DNA from 3 places in the Paenarthrobacter sp. TRD_SC_7 genome. Region 1 is predicted to be linked to each of the others. Evidence: riboswitches for the same ligand, from Rfam matches in the RefSeq annotation. Region 1 holds a riboswitch; each other region holds the start of a gene.
What was found. Region 1 has a riboswitch for S-adenosylmethionine ahead of metX (homoserine O-acetyltransferase MetX). Riboswitches for the same ligand answer to the same signal wherever they lie in the genome.
Positions count from the first base shown of each region.

Region 2: linked by a shared signal. The riboswitch ahead of AC0J5Z_RS04730 (DUF1737 domain-containing protein) and the one ahead of metX (homoserine O-acetyltransferase MetX) in region 1 are both predicted to bind S-adenosylmethionine.
Region 3: linked by a shared signal. The riboswitch ahead of AC0J5Z_RS10730 (aminotransferase class V-fold PLP-dependent enzyme) and the one ahead of metX (homoserine O-acetyltransferase MetX) in region 1 are both predicted to bind S-adenosylmethionine.

Region 1 covers NZ_CM149587.1:3,396,059-3,399,758, forward strand. Annotated here, with positions in the region: gene AC0J5Z_RS16385 (winged helix DNA-binding domain-containing protein) at 1-386, shown strand, start outside; gene AC0J5Z_RS16390 (hypothetical protein) at 449-883, shown strand; gene metX (homoserine O-acetyltransferase MetX) at 922-2,043, opposite strand; SAM riboswitch class IV at 2,059-2,175, opposite strand; gene AC0J5Z_RS16400 (bifunctional o-acetylhomoserine/o-acetylserine sulfhydrylase) at 2,338-3,678, opposite strand.
Region 2 covers NZ_CM149587.1:952,639-956,338, forward strand. Annotated here, with positions in the region: gene AC0J5Z_RS04720 (O-succinylhomoserine sulfhydrylase) at 1-1,116, opposite strand, end outside; gene AC0J5Z_RS04725 (rhodanese-like domain-containing protein) at 1,117-1,527, opposite strand; gene AC0J5Z_RS04730 (DUF1737 domain-containing protein) at 1,524-1,790, opposite strand; SAM riboswitch class IV at 1,804-1,915, opposite strand; gene AC0J5Z_RS04735 (SulP family inorganic anion transporter) at 2,003-3,700, opposite strand, start outside.
Region 3 covers NZ_CM149587.1:2,195,257-2,198,956, forward strand. Annotated here, with positions in the region: gene AC0J5Z_RS10730 (aminotransferase class V-fold PLP-dependent enzyme) at 1-1,225, opposite strand, end outside; SAM riboswitch class IV at 1,258-1,371, opposite strand; gene hisN (histidinol-phosphatase) at 1,556-2,368, opposite strand; gene rsgA (ribosome small subunit-dependent GTPase A) at 2,424-3,539, opposite strand; gene aroA (3-phosphoshikimate 1-carboxyvinyltransferase) at 3,542-3,700, opposite strand, start outside.

The DNA.
Region 1 (3,700 bases):
TTGTCCATTTTGATGATCTCGAGTTTCACCTGGCCTCGGAGGAAGTGGAGACTTTGACCACCGTAGACGACCCTCCGCAGGCTGATGACTCCGGGCTCCCCCGCATTGACCTCATCCAGTGCTACGACGAATATGTGATGGGCTACTCACAGTCCCGGCACTTCCTTGGCGGAACGGCGCCGTACTTCCCCGAGGACAACGGCCCCATGCATGTGGTCCTGCTGGACGGCAGGTTGGCCGGATGGTGGCGCCACGGATTCTCCGGGGGAACCTGCGAACTGGACGTCCGGATGAACAGGCCGGCAACTGCGGAGGAGCAGGCGGCTTTGCAGTCCGAGGTGGACCGCTACGGCCGGTTCCTCGGCATGGAGACCAAGCTGGTCTGAGGTAGCCGTATTGGTTTCGCTGGGCAGGACTAAGCTGGGATGAGACCTAGGAGGCCTGCACTGTGAACAATCTGATCTTCTGGATCATCGTCTGCTCGTGGCTGATTCCGCTCGGGATCCGCATGTATAACCGCTCCCGGGCGCGTCGGATCCAGAATGACAACTTCCGCGGCCCCGGCTACCCGCAGCAGAATCTGCCCGGCCCAGGGTATCCGCCGCACAATTACCCGCAGCAGAATTATCCAGGTCAGGGATACCCAACGCAGAATTACCCCGGGTCCCCGTCCGAGCCGACCGTCATCCGACCCGCGGATGAAACGCCGCAGGCCGGGCCGCCGTCGAACCCCTCATCCCCTGCACCGTTCCCCTCAGCGGGCGCTTCGGAGCCGCAAGGTTACCGCGCGCGGAAGCTGGCCGAGCTGGACGCGAAATTCAGCAACGGCGAGATCGCCATGGAGGATTACATGAAGCAGCGCGGCGAAATCATGAACGGCTAAGCTGCCCTGGATTGAGCAGCATCGATCAGCCTTGAGGCTTAGGCGAAGAACGCTTCGCGGAGCTGCGCTGACAGCTGGCCGATTTCGGTGAGGAAGCCATCGTGTCCAATCGGCGCCTCAATGAGGTGGACCGGCACATCGCCAGGGAGCGCCGCGGCAAGTTCCCGCGACTGTGCCGGGAAGTAGAGCCTGTCGCTGTCCACCGCCGCCACGAAGAACTCAGCCGTAGTTCGCGACAACGCCTGCTCCAGCGGGCCGCGGCCACGCGTGACGTCATGGGACATCAGGGCTTCGGTGATGGCGATGTAGCTGTTGGCATCGAAACGGCGGACCAGCTTTGTTCCTTGGTGGTCCAAGTAGCTTTCCACCTGGTAGCGGCCACGCTCCCCCAACACTGCGGCGGCGAGCGGCGTCTCTTGGTGTTGGGCTTCCCTGCCAAAGCGGAAGTCCAGTTCCAAGGCTGAGCGGTAGGTGATGTGGGCGATGCGCCGGGCCAGTGCCAATCCATGTTCAGGGGCAGTTCCGCCGTAATAGTCGCCATTATTGAAGTTCGGGTCCTGCCTGATGGCCAAGGTTTGGGCCTGCGCGAAGGCAATCTGCTCGGCCGTGCTGTAGGCGCCCACCGAGATGACGGCGCACCGTTTCACCCTCCCAGGGAACGTCACAGCCCATTCAAGGGCCCTGGCGCCGCCCATTGAACCGCCCAACACGGCGTGCCAGGCATCGATTCCCAGGGCATCGGCGAGGCGCGCCTCAGCCTCCGTGCTGTCGCGCAGCGTGACCAACGGGAAACGTGAGCCCCAAGGACGTCCGTCCGGCGCTCCCGATGATGGGCCGGTGCTGCCATAACAGCCGCCCACGATGTTGATGGAGATGACAAAAAACTTGTTGGTGTCGATGGTGGCACCCGGTCCAACGAGTTGCTCCCACCAACCTTCCTCGTCGGTGGCTCCACGGGCTACGTGTGTACTGCCCGTCAGCGCGTGCTGGATGAGCACGGCATTGGAGGCATCGGCGTTCAGCTGCCCCCAGGTCTCATAAGCGAGGACAACGTCGGGGAGGAATCCGCCGGCTTCAAGTTCCAGCGGACCGATGCCGGCGTACTTGACGGTTCCGTCTTCTTCTCCGGATTTTGGGAGGGCTGTAGCAGTAATGGTCATTCCTTTGACACCTTAACCTCGCGCTTGCCCGTCGCCTTGCGTGCGAACAGGCCAGGTCTTCACCCGGGGCACCCCGCCGCGGAGGAGGGTTGCCGGCCAGCAAGCCGGGGCTGTGTGCTGGCACTCATGACCTAATACGAAGAGTCTAGGAAATGGAGGGCGGTTCTGGCGAAGAATGTGACAACAGTGTGACGGTTTGGGGTGTCTTCGTTCACGAACGGGCACCAGGAACTGCCGCCCGGCGAATAATCGTCGACGCGGGCGGCAGCCGGGCTGAGACTTTGAGCCGCGGCGTTAGGCGCCCTTGGCGGCCCGGAAGCCGGCTTCGAGGTCGGCGATGATGTCATCCACGTGCTCGATGCCCACGGACAACCGCACCAGGCCGGGGCTGACGCCGGCTGCGAGCTGCTGTTCCACCGTCAATTGGCTGTGCGTAGTCGACGCCGGGTGGATGACCAGGGAGCGGACGTCGCCGATGTTGGCGACGTGCGAGTGCAACTCCAGTCCGTCCACGAAACGCTTGCCGGCTTCGACGCCGCCCTTGATGTTGAAGGCAACGATGGCGCCTGTGCCCTTGGGGCCGTACTTCCGGCCACGGTCATACCACGGGCTGGACGGCAGGCCCGCATAGGCGACCGATTCGACGTCGTCGTGGTTTTCAAGCCATTCGGCCACCTTGGTGGCGTTGGCAACATGGCGTTCCACGCGCAGGCTCAAGGTCTCCAGGCCCTGGGCAATGAGGAAGGCGTTGAATGGGGACACGGCAGAGCCGAGATCGCGAAGCAACTGGACGCGGGCCTTGAGAATGTAGGAGAGGTTGGCGCCCAACGCACCGTCCTTGCCGAGGTCCCGGGCGTAGACCAGACCGTTGTAGCCGGGGTCCGGGGTATTGAATCCAGGGAAGCGCTCGGGGTCCTTGCCGAAGTCGAAGTTGCCGGAGTCCACAATCACACCGGCGATTGCGGAACCGTGACCGCCCAGGTATTTGGTCGCGGAGTGGACAACGATGTCCGCTCCCCATTCGATGGGACGGATCAGGTAGGGCGTGGACAGGGTGTTATCGACGATGAGGGGCACGCCGGCTTCGTGTGCGGTCCGGGCGATGCCCTCGATGTCCAGCACGTCCTGGCGGGGGTTGGACACGACCTCACCGAAGAACAGCTTGGTGTTGGGCTGGACGGCGTCACGCCACTGGTCCAGGTTGTCCGGGTCCTCCACGAACGTGACCGAAATTCCGAACTTCTTCAGCGTGTGCGCCAGCAGGTTGTACGTGCCGCCGTACAGGCTGGGGCTCGCTACGACGTGGTCGCCGGCCTCGGCGATATTGAGGATGGCGAACGTCTCCGCGGCCTGTCCTGAGCTGAGCAAGAGGGCACCCAGTCCGCCCTCAAGGCTCGCGACGCGCTGCTCCACAGCATCCTGCGTCGGGTTGCCGATCCGGGTGTAGATGGGGGCGAGCTCGGCCAAGGCAAAGCGGTTGGCCGCACTCTCGGCGCTGGGGAACACGAAGGACGTGGTCTGGTAGATCGGAAGCGAGCGCGCTCCGGTGGCGGCGTCAGGCTCTTGGCCTGCGTGGATCTGGCGGGTTTCGAAAGACCATCCTTGGGACATGGAGTTCTCCTGTTCGTGACGCATGGGTTCGGCAGGCAATGTGATG
Region 2 (3,700 bases), 2.2 Mb from region 1:
GATCGCCGCCCGACCCTCAGGACCCATGGCCCGGTGGGTGGTGGTTGCGGGGTGAGTGATGAGGGACTTGGAGTCGCCCAGGTTGTTGGAGATGTCGACGACGCGCAGCCCATCGAGCAGCGCGAACGCGGACTCTTTAGCAGAACGTCCCGCAGAGGGGAGCAGCTCGAACGTCAGCACGGTACCGCCGGCCTTCATCTGCTTCGCGGCGAGCTCGTACTGCGGGTGGGACTTCAGCAGCGGGTACTTGACCCAGCTGATGGCGGGCTGCCGCTCAAGCCACTCTGCGATCTTCAAGGCAGACGCGGAGCTGTGGTTCACGCGCAGCCCGATGGTCTCCAAACCCTTGGTCAGCACCCAAGCGTTGAACGCGGACAGCGAAGGGCCGGTGTGCCGCATGAGCTGCTTGACGGGACCGTCGATGAATTCCTTGGTGCCCAGGATTGCACCGCCAAGGACGCGTCCCTGACCATCGATGTGCTTGGTGCCGGAGTACACGATCACGTCCGCACCCAACTCACCGCAGCGTTGCAACAGGGGAGTGGCAAAGACATTGTCGACGACGACAGTTGCCCCGGCGGCGTGCGCCAGTTCGCTGACGGCAGCGATATCGACGATCTCCTGCATCGGGTTGGACGGAGACTCGAAGAACACCGCAGTGGTGGGTTCCGACAGGGCTTCACGCCACTGTTCCAGGTCAGGTCCGTCCACGAAGACCGTCTCGACGCCCCAGCGCGGCAGGATCTCATTGAGGATCACGAAGCATGAGCCGAACAGCGAGCGGGCAGCAACCACGCGGTCACCGGCAGCCAGCAGGGCACCCAATGCGGTGAACACCGCGGACATGCCGGACGCCGTCGCAAAGCATGCCTCGGTTCCTTCAAGCAGGCGGAGCCGCTCCTGGAACGTTGCCACGGAGGGGTTGCCGTAGCGGGAGTAGACGAAGCGTTCATCCTCACCGGTGAAGGCGCGTTCAGCTGCAGCAGCGGATTCGTAAACGAAGCCGGAGTTCAGGAAAACGGGCTCGGACGTTTCCTGGAAATTGGTACGGGCAAGGCCTCCGCGGACGGCCTGGGTGTCCGGGCTCCAGCCAGCGGCGTCGGGATTGAAAGTCACTTACTCGGTCCCCAGGTTCGTCGGAAGGCCACGGTTTTTCCAGCCATTTACGGTGCGCTCGCCGTAGCGGTCCGGTTCGCCTTCGAAACCTTCCAGGACGTTGTAGGCAGTGAATCCAGCCTGCGTTGCCGCAATGGCGGCCGAGATGGAGCGTTGGCCGGAACGGCAGATAAAGACGAGCTCCACGGCGTCGTCCTCGGGTGCCTGTTGCTGCAGGTCCTCGATGAAGCGGGAGTTGGGGATGCCGCCGGCGAGGTTCCACTGGATGAACAGGGGATCGTTCTCGGTAGCTTTGGTATCGGGGATGCCGATGTGGGCCCATTCGCCCTCGGTACGGACATCCACCAGGATGGCGCCCTCTTCAAGCTTGGCCCACGCGTCCTGCGGGGTCAGGTCACCTGCATAGCTCATGCGTGGCCCTCGAATGCTTCTTCGTCGTCGTAGTTCTCCAGCTGGTCAACTGCATTGGCGACGGCGGCATCAGCGTTGGCGATCGCAGCGGGTAGCACGATTGCTTGGGCAACGATGACGTCCGTGCCGTTGAAGGTGGCTGCCGGGCTGCCATGGAGCACATAGCCCTCGGCGAGTGAATTGTGGATGCGCTCGCAGAAATCACGGTTGTCCGGGCCTGTAATCAGCCGGTAGGAGAGTTTTTCTTCAGTGGGTTCAGACATTGCTGGTGCTCCTCAGTCACGCTTGCAGTTCGAATTGTCGATACGCCGAGTAGTCACCTGAGGCACCCCGCCGGAGAGAGGGTTGCCGACCAGCAAGTCAGGGCTTTGCGCTGGTACTCATTACTCAAGAAAAACGTAACATCCACGGGCGTCGGGCTGCACTTGCAGGTGGTTTCGTCGTCGTCATGTTGCGTAATCGGCGGCTGCTTCAGCTAGTGGTTCCTCAGCGCGCGAACTGCGGCGCCGACGGTGGGGAAGAAGTGGTCGGGCGTAAATCGGGCTGCCGTTCCGAGGCGGATCAGCTTGTCCTTAACCGGCCCTTTGAGCTCGGCGAACACCAGATCGACGCCGTGACGGGCCAGCCATTCATCCAGCGTGACGAGGTCGTCCAAGGCCGTGGTGTCGATCCCGGTGATCGGCTCGGCCGCGAGGATGACGTGGGTAACGGGGTCTTCGGCCTCGTCCGGGGCCTCGTCAAATTGTTCCCGAACGAAGCTGGCCAGAACCTGCCCATTGCCGAAGAATAATGGCGCATCGAAGCGGAGGATCAGAAGTCCCGGGATTCGTTCGCCTTCAGGGTGGCGGGCGAGATCGTGGTAGCCGGGCCGCCCATCCTGCGAGCCGAGTTCGGTGCGGTAGGGGTCCCACGCCCGGCGAACGAAGTCCAGAAGAGCCAGGATGATGGCCACCACGATTCCCTGGAGGACACCCACCGTGAGGACGCCCAGGAAAGCTGCGAGCATCACCACGGACTCGCTACGGCTCAGTCCCAGAAGACGCCGGACCCCAGCCGGATCCGCGAGGGCAATCGCCGCGGCGATCACGACGGCGGCCAAGGTGGCGGACGGCAGGTACTCGGTCACACCGGGAGCCAGCAGCATGAAGGCCAGCACCAGCACTGAACCCACCACGCCGGTCATCTGGGATTTTGCGCCGGCATCCACGGCTACCGGGGTCCTTGAGGTGCTGCCGGAGATCGGGAATCCCCCCAGTAGGCCGGTGGCAGCGTTGGCCGCCCCAAGCGCTGCCATTTCCCTGTTCCCGGAAACCTTCTTTCCTTCTTTGGCCGCCAGTGTTTGGGACAACACGCCCGTGTCCGCGAAGGCCATGAGGGCGATGCCAGCAGCTGCGGGAAGCAGAGCGAGGGCGTCCGCCCAGCCAATACCGCCGAGCGCGGGCATCGGGAGGCCCTGCGGCAGGACTCCGGTGACCTTCACGTCGTCGCTAAGGCTCCAAACGGCCGTTGCAACGCATGAACCGACCACCGCCAGCAGGACGCCGGGCACTTTCCATTTCAAAAGTCGCGGGATCCAGATGAGGGCCAGCGAACCTATGCCCAGCAGCAGCGCAGGGAGATTAACGCCCCCGGTGAGCACCCCGGTGGTGACCTTCGCGAGCTTTTGCCAGATGTCGCCGTCGGCCTCTATCCCCAGGAACGCCGGCAGTTGCGACAGGGCCACCAGCAACGCAATTCCGTTCAGGTACCCGAGCCGGATGGGCTTGGACAGTAGGCCGGTGATGGCTCCCAGTTTCAGGGCGGAACCCGCCAGCATGAGTGCGCCGATGAGAATCGCCAGCAACCCGGCCAATGCCACAGACTTTTCGCTGCTGCCCGCTGCCAGCGGCACAATAGCGGCAGCGATCATGGGGGCAAGGGCTGAGTCGGGTCCCAGGACCAGGATTCGGGAAGGCCCCACGACGGCGTACACCAGCAACGGGACCACCGTTGCGTAGAGCCCGGTGACAGGAGGAAGGCCAGCCGCCTGCGCATAGGCCATGCCGGCAGGCACCAGCAGGGCGAACAGCGCAGCACCCGCCACGACATCGTGCCGGAGCCATTCGCGCTTGTATCCTTTGAGCGCCCAGACGCCCGACAACTGGTTCTTGGCGGAAGAACGGGTGGGTGAACT
Region 3 (3,700 bases), 1.2 Mb from region 1:
CGACGCCGAAGCTGGCGCGCAAGGACCCTGAGGGGAGTCCGAGGCGCTTGAGGAGCGGGTGGGCGCAGAAGCGGCCGTCACGCAGGCCCACACCGTGTTCCGCCGCCAGGTAAGCGGCCACCAATCCGGCGTCGAATCCTTCCACGGAGAAATTGACCACACCGATGGTGTCTACGGAGTCAGTGAAGATCTTGTGGACTGTCACGCCGTCGATGGCTTCGAGGCCTTCCACGAGATAAGAGCGGATAGCGGCCTCGTGGGCGTGCCAGGCTTCCTGGTCCAGTCCCGCGAGGACCTGCGTGGCGCGCGCCAGGGTCGCCGCTCCCAGGACGTTGGGGGAGCCGCCCTCGTGCCGTGCCGGGCCAGTGGCCCAGCTGACCGAATCCAGGCGGGCTTCACGAACAGCGCCGCCGCCTGCCAGATGGGGAATGCCGGCGTCGAGCCAATCCGGGCGACCCACCACGACGCCGGCGCCGAACGGGGCGTACAGCTTGTGTCCGGAGAACACAATGTAGTCGACGTCTGCCTCCGCGATGTTGATCCGTCTGTGCGGAGCCAACTGGGCCGCATCCACCACGATCCGTGCACCGTATTCGTGGGCAAGGGAAGCGAGCTGGGCGATGGGAAGGATCTCGCCAGTCACGTTCGAGGCGCCGGTGACTGCGAGCAGGCTCACTCCACCCTGGGAGAGTTCCACGCGGAGCTTGTCCAGCGTCTCGGCCAAGGTTGTGGCGGCGATGACGCTGCGGTGGGGGACTCCCTGCCACGGAAGCAAGTTGGCGTGGTGCTCGATGTCCAAGTACAAGACCTCACCGGCAACATCGCCATCCACGTGCGGGAGGCATCCGGCCAAAAGGTTCAAGGAGTCTGTGGTGTTCCGGGTGAAGATCACGGAGTCATCAGCCCGCCCGCCGACGAATTCACGGACGATGTTCCGTGAGTTTTCGTACACCGACGTGCTGATTTGGGAGGCGTACCCGGCGCCTCGGTGAACGCTGGCGTAGTAGGGCAGGACCTCGTTGAGGTAGGCCGAAACGATGGTCAATGCGGGAGCCGATGCGCCGTAGTCCAAGTTGGCGTAGCGGACGTGGCCACCTTGGATCAGCGGAGCCTGCAGCTCAGCGCCAGTGACCGCCGCAAGCGGACGCGTAGCGGCGGCTGTTTCTGCTGTGGAATCTTCAACATAGGACGGAATGATGTTGGAGTTGAACGTGATAGTGCTCATGGGACCTCACTCAAGAGGGACCCCCAAAGGGGGATCCGCGCTTGCCGTATCCGTTCCGGACCGGCCGGGTCGTCACCCGGGGCACCCCGCCGCGAATGGAGGGTTGCCGGCCAGCTAACCGGGGTTTAGCACTGGCACTCGTGACCTATAAAAAAGGCTAAGGCACGTCCGGGGGTCCGTCCAAAGCCGTCGCCTTTTGTTAAGTCCTTTGTTACGTCGACTGCGAAACGCCCGCTATGTCGAATAAAAAACGGCGGAGACCCCCCTAACGGGGGCCTCCGCCGTCGAAAATTCCGCCCTCCGCTTGGTGCGCAAGGCGAGGGAACAAGCTTAGAGCAGGTCGTCCAATCCGGGGTTGAGACGCTTCAGGACCTCGGAGTGCAGGATCGAGTTGGTAGCCAGCGCGTTGCCGCCAAACGGGCCGTCTTCGCCCTCCAACGACGTGAAGCGTCCGCCGGCTTCGGTAACGATGGGAACGAGTGCTGCCATGTCGTAGAGGTTCAGCTCGGGCTCGCACGCGATATCCACCGCGCCCTCGGCCACGAGGCAATACGACCAGAAGTCACCGTATGCCCGTGTACGCCAGATGTCTTCCGAGAGCCCCATGAATTCATCCAGGTTGCCGCGCTCCTTCCAGCCCGTGAGGCTGGAATACGACATGGAGGCGTCGGCCAAGCGGGAAACATTGGATACCTTGAGCCGCGTTGCCGAAGCGAGGGAACGGCCCATGTAAGCGCCCATGTCCTTGGCGGCCCACCAGCGTTTGCCCAAGGCCGGAGCGCTCACAACGCCCACCACAGGTTCGCCTTCATCAACGAGGGCGATCAGCGTTGCCCACACCGGGACGCCGCGGACGAAGTTCTTGGTGCCGTCAATGGGATCGATGATCCAACGACGTGAACCGTGACCGCTGCTCCCGAACTCCTCGCCGAGGACGGCGTCCCGCGGACGTGAGCGGGACAACTGACCGCGGATTGCTTCCTCAGCGGCTTTGTCAGCGTCAGTGACAGGCGTGAGGTCGGGCTTGGTTTCGATCTGCAGGTCCAGCGCCTTGAAGCGATCCATGGTCTGGGCGTCGACTGAATCAGCGAGGACGTGGGCAAGGCGCAGGTCATCGTTGTAGGTGGAAACGGGATGGGTCATGCCACCAAACTATCCTGAATCAATCCCTGCAGTGGGGACGTGAAGCCGGCAACGATCAGTTGACGGTGCCCAATTCCTTGGTCTCTTTCGCTTCGAGCCTTGGGTCTGCACCCAGCAAGCGGCGCAAGGAGGCCAGTCGCGCCACTCCTGACGAACCTGCATGGCCATCGTTCACCCATGCATCCAGGCCGCAATTCGTGGCGGTGGCACCATGCTTGCAGCCGCGGTCGCAGGTCTCCGTGCCGGGCTCAAGGTCCGGGAATGAATGCAGAATCCGGTCCGGGTCCACGTGCGCCAAGCCAAAGGACCGGATGCCGGGAGTATCGATGATCCAGCTGCCGGACGGAGCGTCATCCAGCTTCAGCGCCAAAGCCGAGGATGACGTGTGCCTGCCGCGGCCCGTTACGGCGTTGACGCCACCAGTGGCGCGCTCCGCCCCTGTCAGGGCGTTGACCATGGTGGATTTACCTACACCGGAGTGGCCGAGCATGACGGTGACTTTGCCACCCAAGTGTGAGCGGAGCTGGGATACGGCGTCCTTGTCCAGGCGGGCGGAGAGTCCGTCATCGGAGCGGGCATCGATGCCGCCGGCCTCGGAGTCAGCCGTGCGGCTGATGATCACGGGGAAATCCAAACTCAGGTAATTGGCCAGCAGTTCCGCCGGGTCCTTCACATCCGCCTTGGTGATGAGCAGCAACGGCTCGATGCCGGCGTCATACGCTGCAACCAAGGCGCGATCAATGAATCCGGTGCGTGGCTCCGGGTTGGCCGCCGCAACGACCACCACGAGCTGATCGGCGTTGGCCACGACCACCCGTTCGATGGGGTCCGTGTCGTCGGCACTCCGGCGAAGGAGGGTCTTCCGCTCTTCCACCCGGACCAGGCGCGCCAAGGTATCGGGAGACCCGGAGACGTCACCCACCAAGGCGACAAAGTCGCCGGGGACAACGGGGTTGCGCCGCAGTTCGCGGGCGCGGGCTGCGATAACTATCCGTTCGTCGGCGGAATCTTCGCCAACAATTGCCCTGTACCGTCCGCGGTCCACTGTGATGATCCTGCCTATGACGGCGTCATCGTGGCTGGGGCGATCCTTGGTACGGGGCCTGGAACCTTTTTTGCTGGGACGGATCCGGACGTCGGATTCGTCCCAGGAACGTGCGTCACGGCCCATGGTCAGTTGCTGGCCTCATCGGCGTCGGCATTGGCATCGGTTGGCTGCAACATTGCCTCCCACATCTGTGGGAACTCCGGCATGGTCTTGGACGTCGTAGCGATGTCCTCAACCTGTACGCCTTCGACGGCGAGCCCAAGGATCGCACCGGCAGTAGCCAT